DNA from 2 places in the Agarivorans aestuarii genome. Region 2 is predicted to be linked to the other one. Evidence: predicted binding sites of a transcription regulator. Region 2 holds the regulator's gene; the other holds the start of a gene.

Region 1 (5,739 bases), 470 kb from region 2:
TACCCAAGGGCTTATCAAGTGAAAGCCGATTATCCGCAGCTCACCATTAGCGTAAATGGCGGAATTGCTAGCTTGGAACAAGTGCAGGAGCACCTAAAGCATCTTGATGGCGTTATGTTAGGTCGCGAGGTTTATCAAAACCCTTACTTACTGGCAGAGGTGGATCAACGGATCTTTGACGATCCGCAGCAAACCTTAAGCCGCCATCAAGTGGCTGAGCTAATGCTGCCATACATTGAAAACCATTTAGCTCAAGGCGGCCGTTTACAACATATTAGCCGCCACATGCTGGGCTTGTTTCAAGGTTGCGTGGGAGCCCGTGCTTGGCGTAGGCACTTAAGTGAGAATGCCCATAAGAACGGCGCTGGCATTGAGGTGATGCAAGCAGCAATGGAGCTAGTTCCAGAGCATCAACAAGCCTAGTATTGTTACTTCCTTCATTTAGTTAAGGCCGCTTTATGCGGCCTTATTATTATCTGGCACAGCCCTTGCTATCACTACCTGCGAAGAGTCAGCTTTTTGTCAGGAGTGCAAAACAATGGAATTTTTAGGACGTTTAATCGCCCGCTGGGGCATATTAGACATTTTTATGGCGTGGGTGCTTACCGCCAGTGGAATGCTACTGCTTATTCCCAAGCAGTGGTTACCAGAAGCAGGCTTAAACGCCCAACTGAGTATGGTATTGACCATTAGTTGTGTCGCGGGTTTGGCTTATTTTCTTAGCCGTGGCTTGTTGTTGTTGTTGACCAGTATCACGGGCGCAGTTCATCATCGTCGAGAATTGCAACGACTCGCTTCGATGATCTCGTGTTTGGATCATTCTGAGCGCGCTATTTTACGCGAGTTTATTATTACTCGCCGCAGCGTATTAAGCCTGCCTTTAAAAGAACCTGCCGTAGCTAACTTAATGGAAAATGGTGTGTTAAAGCCAATGAATGAGCAACATGTTCATGAGCAACGAAGCAATGTGGATATGATGATCAATTTAGCGGCTCGGCCATTACTCAGTTACAAAGCCTTGGGTTTACCGGTTGGTAAGTTAAACGAGGAGCAAATTGAACATTTGAAATCAATTCGTCCTCGCTTTTTACAGCCAGATTACAAAGCAAATCGTACTCACTCTGGGAAACTATTTCGGATCCGTGCTGGTGAAACTGAAAGTCAAACAGCAGCGTAGCTTAACTAGTTCGCTGTTTTAGATAACCCGCGTAATCGGGTACATCTACCGAGAACTCCTGATTAAAGTGGCGGCTGGCTAAGATAAATTCAGCCGTCGCTTGGTTGGTGGCCATAGGTATATTCCATACCGCCGCCAAGCGCAGTAGTGCTTTTACATCAGGGTCATGCGGAACCGCATCAAGTGGATCCCAGAAGAAGATCATTAAGTCTATTTTACCTTCCGCAATCATTGCTCCTAACTGTTGGTCGCCACCCATTGGACCGCTTAATAAGGCTTCTACTTCAAAACCCTGCTTTGATAATAGTGTTCCGGTAGTGCCGGTACCAAATAGTTGATGTTTAACTAAATCTTCGCGATGGTGTTTCGCCCAGTTAATTAGTGCCGTTTTCTTATGGTCGTGGGCTACTAATGCAATACGTTTACGAACGTTCATGGTGCGGGTAGTTGTATCCATGTTACCTCTTAAATACGATTAGTTTGAAAGCGTTTACTGCAGATTATGTTACTGTTTGTACTTACTATTAGCTAGCAACAGCCAGCAGATAATCAAGGTGGGATAACAAAAACGTGTGCGGTAGCGTAATGATTGGTGGTGAATATGAAATACGACAAGCCATAGGTGTAGATTCGTTATTTCTAGATTTTGGCGAAACCAGACAATATCGCCCCAGTGAGTCACTTCCCGCTTTGATTATCGAGCAGGAAAGCCTACGTTGTAAGCCATTTATTTGGGGTGTAAAACACTCTCAGCATTCCCAGCTTATTATCAATGCTCGAGCAGAAACCGCCGCGGATAAACCAATGTTTAAGAACGCTTGGAAAACGCAGCGTTGTTTACTGCCGGTAAAGGCTTGGCACGAATGGCGTAATCAAGAGCGTTTTGAATTCAGCCTTGAGCATCAAAATCTGTTGTTGCTGGGAGGTTTATACCTGCAAACTAATGAAGCTCAGCAACACTTAGTGGTACTTACTCAAACTGCAGCCAATGATTTACAGCAATATCATCACCGCATGCCCTTGTTGTTTGAGCTTAAACAAGGCTTGAGCTGGCTCAGTGGTCAGCATTGTGACTATAAGGCGGAGCAGTTTCATTATCATGTGTCGAGCAATAGCCCACAGCTAGGTATATTTTAGTGACAAGTATTTTTATCGCGTCAGATTTCTAGGAGTGATTGATGATTTACATTTTTGGTTATGGCAGTTTAATTGATGCAGATTGCAGACAACGTACCTTTCCTGGTGAACATGCTTACGCTGCGCGCTTACATGGTTATCAGCGTTATTGGAGTGGTTTAAAAAGTGCAGAAGATCGCTCGGCCGTGGTTATTACCCCAGATAACAAGGCCAGTGTGAATGGGGTATTGATTCCCTTTGATGAAAGCTTCTTGCCTGAGCTAGATAAACGCGAAGAAGATTACGACCGAGTATTGCTCGATGAATCACAGCTTGATTTGTTAGATGCTCTGCCACAACCTGCAGTTAGAATTTATACATATGTGGCTAAAGAGTATTGGCATCCGCAGAGCAATAGCCCCATTCTGCAGTCTTATTTAGATGTGTGCTTGCGCGGGTGTTTGGCGGTAAATGAGCAATACGCTCGTGAGTTTTTGCTTTCAACCAATTATTGGGTAAGCCACTGGTTGGATGACCGTCATCAGCCTATTTACCCAAGGGCTATTAACATGGATGCTCTAGCCTTAGAGCAAATTGATTCGATATTAAATGATATGGCGCATTTGTCTGATTACAAGCCAGTAGATCAGAGCTAAGAATTTGGGCATAAAAAAAGGCGCCTAAGGCGCCTTTTTAGCTTCGATAAACGTAGTTTACAGTACGTGTACAGAAGAAGTGTTAGTAGTACCAGAAGGTACTAGAGCACCAGATACCATAACAACGATGTCGCCTTTGTTAGCAAGACCTGATTCCATCGCTAAGTCTTTACCAAGCGCGTAGAAAGAGTCAGTGCTTTCAATGCTTGCAACAACGTGAGGAATAACACCTTTAGTTAAGCAAAGTTGAGCAGCAGTCTTAGTATTAGTAGTAATTGCTAAGATGTTAGCTTGTGGGAAGTATTTACGAACAGATTTCGCAGACTTACCACCTTCAGTAGCAACAACAATAAGAGGAGCACTTAGCTTCTCTGAAGTTTCTACAGCGCCTTTACATACCGCTTCAGTGATGCGTAGTTTACCGCTGTCACGTGCTGGATCTAAGTTAGAAGGCATTACTGCGTCAGTACGACCACAGATAGTTGCCATGATAGATACAGCTTCTACTGGGTATTTACCTTTAGCAGACTCACCAGAAAGCATTACTGCATCGGTACCGTCTAGGATTGCGTTAGCAACGTCGCCTGCTTCTGCACGAGTTGGACGTGGGTTTTTGATCATTGAATCAAGCATTTGAGTTGCAGTGATAACCAATTTACGTGCACGGTTACACTTCTCAATCATCATCTTCTGAGCGAAGATTACTTCTTCAACTGGGATTTCAACACCTAAGTCACCACGAGCAACCATGATGCCGTCAGATACTTCTAGAATTTCGTCGAAGTTATCTACACCTTCTTGGTTTTCGATTTTAGAGATGATTTGGATCTTCTCGCCGCCATTCTCTTTAAGAAGTTGACGAATTTCTAATACGTCTTCTTTCTTACGAATGAAAGATGCAGCGATGAAATCAACACCTTGCTCACAACCAAAGATTAAGTCGCCTTTATCTTTAGCAGAAAGAGCAGGAAGCTGAACGATAACACCAGGAAGGTTAACACCTTTGTTTTCGCCTAAGTCACCGTTGTTAAGAACAGTACACTTAACTTCGTCATCAGATACTGCGATAACTTCCATTTCGATTAGGCCGTCATCTACTAGGATGATGTTGCCTACTTTCAAGTCAGCAGCAAAACCAGAGTAAGTTACCGCTACGCGAGTTGCATCGCCGATTACTGTTTGGTCTGTGGTGAAAGTGAACTCTTGACCAGCTACTAGGCTAACGTCTTCGCCGCCAGCTAGTTTAATAGTGCGGATTTCTGGACCTTTGGTATCCAACAAAACAGCAGCAGATTTGCCAGTGTTCTTAACAACTTCACGTAGGTTGTCGATGCGAGTGCCGTGCTCAGCAAAGTCGCCGTGAGAAAAGTTAAGACGCATTACGTTCATGCCTGACTCAACTAACTTAGTTAGCATTTCTACCGATTCAGTTTTTGGACCAATGGTACAAACTATTTTGGTTTTCTTCATTGAAGTGACTCTCCGTTAAGGATGCTAGTAAAAAATCTGCGCACATTATACAAGATTGATCACAAAAGGATATGTAGAAAAATAACTACAAATCCGAATGTCGATCAAAATAATGTCGATTTATAATTCACAAATGTGGCTTGTTAATTGTTCAATTTTGTAAAAGCTTGCTGTTTTGCTCATTATTTGAGCATCTAGCAAGTATAAAAAAACCTCGCCAAACTGCGAGGTTTTGATGCGAATTTATCGCTTATTCAATTTCACCACAGAAACGATAACCTTCACCGTGGATGGTGGCGATAATTTCTGGTGTTTCAGGGATCGATTCAAAGTGTTTTCTGATGCGACGAATAGTCACATCAACTGTACGATCGTGTGGCTTAAGCTCGCGGCCAGTCATTTTCTTTAATAAGTCAGCGCGGGTTTGAATTTGTCCTGGGTTCTCAACAAAGTGCAACATGGCGCGAAACTCACTACGTGGTAGTTTGTAAGTCTCTTGGTTTGGACTTACCAATGAGCGACTATTAATGTCTAAGGTCCAACCGTTGAAGCGATATTCTTCAACCGTGCCTTTTTCTTCGCTAGCTACTTGACCATTTACAGTTCGGTTAAGCAGGTTGCGAGCACGAATGGTGAGTTCACGAGGATTAAATGGTTTGGTGATGTAGTCATCGGCACCAATTTCCAAGCCAAGGATCTTATCCACTTCGTTGTCACGTCCAGTTAAGAACATTAACGCAATTTGCTCACGGTCGCGTAATTCACGCGCAAGTAACAGACCATTCTTACCAGGAAGGTTAATATCCATGATAATTAAGTGAACAGAATGCGCTTCTAATACGCTGTTCATTTCATTGCCGTCAATCGCTTCAAACACATTGTAACCTTCAGCTTCAAAAGTGCTTTTTAGCGTATTACGAGTGACCAGTTCGTCCTCGACAATTAAAATATTTGGTGTCATGGTCTTCCCCAATGCTGTTTAGAATAAAGTTGGCTTGTGAACAGGTAGCGCTATATAGAAAGGTGAGGCAATGGCTACTTATTCTTCCATGTTGAGTTTGTGTTAAAACTCGTTGAATGGCAAAAAAATAGACAAATAGTTTGTCTAAAACGCGTGATAAATCAGCGTACGAGACCTTCCATATGCATTGTTCGTTACAAGCAATAAACATATTCTATGGGCTTAACAGTGATATAACAACTTGAGTCTGAAAAAAGCTTACGTTTTCTGCGGTGCTTTTGATTCAAATCAATCGAAAATTGCGAATAAAGCGAATTTTACTAATCAATACTGAAAATAAACTACATGTTTAATTTGTA
Region 2 (5,739 bases):
TGTAGTTATTATCAAACATTGAGAGAACATACATGATGAACAAATTTATAGTTGCCCCCCTTGCCTTAGCCACTTTGAGTATTTGAGCATTGCTAAGGCTCAAATAGAGGTAACTCGCGATAATTATATTGTGGCTGAAACATCTAAATATTTTGCAGTAACCGAAGCTAAAGCAACGGATGGTGTAAATTCTTGGCGGCATTTTCGTGTACCACCGTTAACCGAAGATCAACCTATTGTTCGAATGAACCGTGACACGATCTACTCAACAGCGGTTGTAGATACCGAGAAGGGAGCCAGTATTACCCTTCCTGACTTCGGTGAGCGTTTTGTTATGGTGCAGTTTACTGATGAAAATCATCAAACCTTCGATATGGTATATACCCAAGGCAACGAAACCCTAGAAGTACCAAATTCAACCAAGTTTATGTTTGCTATGGTGCGAGCGTATTTACCGAATATTCACGATCAACAAGAGATTGCAGAGCTTAACAAGTTGCAAGATAAGCTAGTAATTGATGCTGCCTCTAGCGATGATTACCCAATCTTTGCGGGCTACGATTTAGCGACTTTAGCAGCCAAATTAGAGCCGGTGAAAAAAGGCATACTAGAAGAGATAGCAGCACAAGGCGTTGGCGATTCAGAAAAAATGTTTGGCACTAATGATTACACTATTGCAGAAAAGCGAATTCAAGGGGCTGCTTACGGCTGGGGCGGCGCCACCTTTAAAGACAATGTATATCAGTACTCGGCTAACTTTGAATCAACCGAATGTCACTCGGTGACCTTTGAAGATCCTAAGAATAAAGGGTTTTGGTCATTCACCGTTTATAACGATGATGGCTTTATGTTTAATGACGACGCAAGCACCAACAGCGGTGTAGCTAAGCCAAATGCAGATGGTAGTTACAGCGTGTATTTTGGTTGTGATGAAGACAAATACGGCGCAAACAACATTCCGTTAACCGGGCTTAAAGAAGGGCAAGAGTGGAATGTATTGGTTCGTCACTATGCACCAAGCAGCCAACTCGCCGATGATAACATCGACCCCAGTAAAGGCATCATGCCCAGCAAATAAGTAATCTGATTTAGTTACTTATAATATGGGTCTGCACACGCAGGCCTTTTAGTTTGCAACGAGCTTCCAAGCGGATCCTCCGATAAACTTTTCCCAAGTCTAACTACCTTAAGCTAGTTTTTAACTCGCTTATTTGCAAATTGAAGTACCCGATTTAGTCTGAAGGAGTACAAAAAAATGGAGAGATATGACATCGCCATTATATTAGATGTAAGTGGCTTTATTCAGTCGTTATCTTTAACCTCAGCCTTAATTTACACCATTCTTTTTTCAAGGCTTTTCTGAAGTTTATTGGCATCATAGGGTTTCATGGTCTTCCACGTTTGACACTCTTTGCGAGGCCGTCCACAACCTAAGCACCAACCTTTGGGGCCGGAGAAATTACAAACATCAAATATGTAAGGACCGCTTAAGAGTGAAATTATTTATAAAATCGGTTGTAGTTATTACGCGGGTTCATGTTTAGTTTTCCGTTTAAGCAAACTCAAAAACGCTAAAAATTCCGCTTAGTACCGAAATTTAGTGTTAGAAATTCACTTAATAGTGAAATAAATTTTAAAGCTGGTGCGAATGTTTTTGGGTTTTCACTTTTAATTTCAGCAGCTTAAAGTTGGTTCGTGTTCGAGCGGAAAATTTCAATTTTTCGTATGTTTTCGCGTCATGTTTTACGGTTAAAAGTAGCGCTATAAAAAACCTTTCTAACTCAGTTTTTGTCCAGAGATTTGTTATACCAGTCGATAGGCTAACAAGGTTTTGCCCCATTATGTGTTAACTATAGAGTAAAGGCTTTCGCCTGCGGCGACGTCATTTTTCTTTGACGAGCAAAGAAAAACGAAGCAAAAAGAAAACTCGCCCTGCATCTTCTTAGATCCTCCGTTGCGCATTCGCAAGGGAGTTGAAGTAACTCGCTACGCTCAAACAGACTTCAACTCTGCTCCCTTGTTCATTTGCGCTACTCGGCGAAGATGATGGGATTGAAAAGCATGGTCTTGGCTATAGAGTGTGTGAAACGGTTTTGTCCAATAGCGAGTTAGCTTTACTCTTCGTATCTTTCTTTTATCCTGAATTCTATCTATTTGTGACTGGTGTCACGAAATATCGGGTGTAGTTTCAAAGTAGCGGAAAGAATTCCAATGAAACTGAATCCTACAAATAAGTCACTGATTTAGATAAAGCCTTGCTTCATTATCTATGCTGTATATACTAACAGTGCGCTGTATAAACCTACAGGTAAATTATGAAGCCCTTAACACCTCGTCAAACCGAAGTCTTTGAACTTATTCGCCGCCATATTTCCGATACCGGAATGCCGCCAACTCGCGCAGAAATTGCCAAGGAGTTGGGCTTTCGCTCAGCTAATGCGGCTGAAGAGCACTTACGTGCTTTAGCTAAAAAGGGCGCTATTGAGATGATCCCGGGGGCTTCGCGTGGTATCCGTTTAAGTGAAGCGTACTTGCCCGCCAGTGCCAATGAGTCTGCGGCCGAGGAAGCAGAGCCGGGTTTACCTTTAATTGGCCAAGTGGCTGCCGGTGAGCCTATTTTGGCGCAAGAGCATGTAGAGTCGCACTATGCGGTAGATGCTAATCTGTTTAACCCGCATGCAGATTATTTGCTGCGGGTGCAAGGTATGAGCATGAAGGATATTGGCATAATGGATGGTGATTTACTGGCTGTGCATAAAACCAATGATGTTCACAACGGCCAAGTGGTGGTGGCGCGTTTAGAAGACGATGTTACGGTTAAGCGTTTTGAGCGCGACGGTAAAATGGTTTACCTGCATCCAGAGAATGAAGAACTCTCTACTATTGAAGTTGATTTAGAATATCAAAGCATCGAAATTGAAGGTTTAGCGGTAGGCATTATTCGCACTGCCGATTGGATGTAAGCCTTACATAGCAATAAGTTCCGCCTTTTTTAAGCCCAAATCAGCCTGATTTGGGCTTTTGTCGTTAGCATCACATCTTTCGTGTTTATCCATAAAAATCTCAACAATATATTTACATTTCTTTAACTTAGGGGTTAATTTATAAGCAGTAGCTTGTATTTAGCTGTTGCTGTCTACTACTTTTGGGGTGGGGGATTTCCCTTTTTCTGCAGCTACTTTCCTAGTTTGGAGAGTTGTTGTCGTTGGCTACTAGCAAAGGAGAGCGCTGTGGGCCGATGGATTCAGCTAATAATGCTGACATTCTTTTCGTCGCAAGTATTTGCGCAAGAAATGTCATTCAACTTACGTCCGGGTGTTACCGCCATTAGTGAGCAGGTTTATGGCCTGCACATGACAATTTTTTATATTTGTTGTGCTATTGGGGTGCTGGTGTTTGGCGCCATGTTCTGGGCTATTTTTCATCATCGCAAGTCTAAAGGGGCCAAGCCGGCTCAATTTCATGAAAGTACCAAAGTAGAAATTATTTGGACCATCGTTCCTTTCATTATTTTGATAGGGATGGCGATTCCTGCCACTAAAACCCTGTTGGCCATGGAAGATCCTTCCGATGCCGATATCACCATTCAAGTAACAGGGTCCCAGTGGAAGTGGCATTACAAATACTTTGACCGTGAACTGGAATTCTACAGTGTGCTGGCATCTGATATGGATGAAGTTAACGGCAAGCTGGAAAAACGCAAAAACTACTTGCTTGAGGTAGACCGTCCGCTGGTATTGCCCATCGATAAAAAAGTGCGGTTCTTGATGACTTCAGAAGATGTTATCCACTCCTGGTGGGTACCTGATTTTGCAGTTAAGAAAGACGCCAACCCAGGCTTTATTAATGAGGCTTGGACCATCATTGATAAACCCGGCATATACCGCGGCCAGTGTGCTGAGTTATGTGGTAAAGACCACGGTTTTATGCCGATTGTGGTTATTGCTAAAACTCAGGCCGACTACGATACCTGGTTAGCCGAAGAAGAAGCGGCTTATCTAGCTAAGAAAGCCCAAGAGTTGGAGCTGGTGGCTATGACCATGGAACAAGATGAGCTGATGTCGCTGGGCAAAAAAGTCTACGACAAAAGCTGTGCGGCTTGTCACCAAGTTAATGGTGAAGGTTTACCGGGTGTATTCCCTGGTCTTAAAGACAGCCCAATTGCGGTGGGGGATGTAACTAAACACATCGAAGTGGTTGTACACGGGGTACCAGGCACTGCAATGCAAGCCTTTGGTAAACAGCTAGGTTTAAAAGAACTGGCTGCTGTAATTACTTACGAGCGCAATGCTTGGGGTAATGATACCGGTGATTTAGTGCAGGCCAAGGATGTTGTGGCCGTGCAAAACGCAGCGCAGTAGGGAGAGAAATAATGAGCACGATTAGTGACGTTCATGCTGACCATGACGAGCACCATCACGGCGCCCCTCGCGGCCTTATGCGTTGGGTATTAACCACTAACCACAAAGACATTGGCTCTATGTATTTGTGGTTCAGTTTTGCCATGTTTATTACCGGTGGCGCAATGGCTATGGTTATTCGCGCAGAACTGTTTCAACCTGGCTTACAGCTGGTTGAACCTAACTTTTTTAACCAAATGACCACCATGCATGGCCTTATTATGGTGTTTGGTGCAGTAATGCCAGCCTTTACTGGATTGGCTAACTGGCTGATTCCAATGATGATTGGCGCGCCAGATATGGCCTTACCTCGGATGAATAACTGGAGCTTCTGGATTCTACCTTTTGCTTTCACCATGCTGTTAGCTTCGTTATTTATGGAAGGCGGTGGCCCCAACTTTGGTTGGACTTTCTACGCACCGCTTTCTACTAACTACAGCCCTGATAGTACTGCCTTGTTTGTATTCTCGGTGCATATTATGGGCATCAGTTCGATTATGGGGGCGATCAATGTGATTGTAACCATTATGAACTTACGTGCACCCGGCATGACTTACATGAAGTTACCGCTATTTGTGTGGACTTGGTTTATTACCGCATTTTTGTTGATTGCTGTGATGCCGGTATTAGCGGGTGCAGTGACCATGGTGCTTACAGACAAGTATTTTGGCACGTCGTTTTTTGATGCCGCCGGCGGGGGAGACCCTGTACTGTTTCAGCACATATTCTGGTTCTTTGGCCACCCCGAAGTTTACATTATGATTTTGCCGTCATTCGGCATTATCTCGGCGATTGTTCCAGCCTTCTCTCGTAAAAGGTTATTTGGTTATGCCTCGATGGTTTACGCCACTGCATCTATTGCTGGTTTAAGCTTCATTGTGTGGGCGCACCATATGTTTACTACTGGTATGCCTGTTGCGGCTGAGTTGTTCTTCATGTTTTGTACCATGCTGATCTCGGTGCCTACTGGGGTGAAGGTATTTAACTGGGTAGCCACCATGTGGCGCGGTTCAATGACCTTTGAAACGCCGATGTTATTCGCACTGGCCTTTATTGTGCTGTTCACCATAGGTGGGTTCTCGGGATTAATGCTGGCGATTACGCCGGTGGACTTCCAATATCACGACACTTATTTTGTGGTGGCGCACTTCCATTATGTATTGGTAACTGGCGCGGTATTCTCGATTATGGCTGCTGCTTATTATTGGCTACCCAAGTGGACTGGCAACATGTACGACGAAGGTTTGGGTAGGTTGCACTTTTGGTGTTCGCTTATCTCGGTGAATGTGCTGTTCTTCCCTATGCACTTTTTAGGCTTAGGTGGTATGCCACGGCGTAT

Evidence for each region. Region 2 encodes LexA, which represses DNA repair genes until DNA is damaged. Its sites were predicted from a motif close to TACTGTATNNNNATACAGTA; they were not measured.
Region 1: the regulator LexA is predicted to act here: its motif matches at 1,684-1,703, upstream of K5609_RS04060 (SOS response-associated peptidase family protein).

Annotation. Positions count from the first base shown of each region.
Region 1 is NZ_AP023033.1:860,844-866,582, forward strand. Features, by position in the region: gene dusA (tRNA dihydrouridine(20/20a) synthase DusA) at 1-423, shown strand, start outside; gene K5609_RS04050 (super-infection exclusion protein B) at 539-1,177, shown strand; gene K5609_RS04055 (methylglyoxal synthase) at 1,179-1,634, opposite strand; gene K5609_RS04060 (SOS response-associated peptidase family protein) at 1,748-2,314, shown strand; gene K5609_RS04065 (gamma-glutamylcyclotransferase family protein) at 2,356-2,949, shown strand; gene pykF (pyruvate kinase PykF) at 3,007-4,419, opposite strand; gene arcA (two-component system response regulator ArcA) at 4,670-5,380, opposite strand; gene K5609_RS21905 (DUF3293 domain-containing protein) at 5,726-5,739, shown strand, end outside.
Region 2 is NZ_AP023033.1:394,604-400,342, forward strand. Features, by position in the region: gene K5609_RS01855 (DUF1254 domain-containing protein) at 83-1,078, shown strand; gene K5609_RS01860 (DUF1289 domain-containing protein) at 1,333-1,503, opposite strand; gene lexA (transcriptional repressor LexA) at 2,316-2,963, shown strand; gene coxB (cytochrome c oxidase subunit II) at 3,255-4,361, shown strand; gene ctaD (cytochrome c oxidase subunit I) at 4,373-5,739, shown strand, end outside.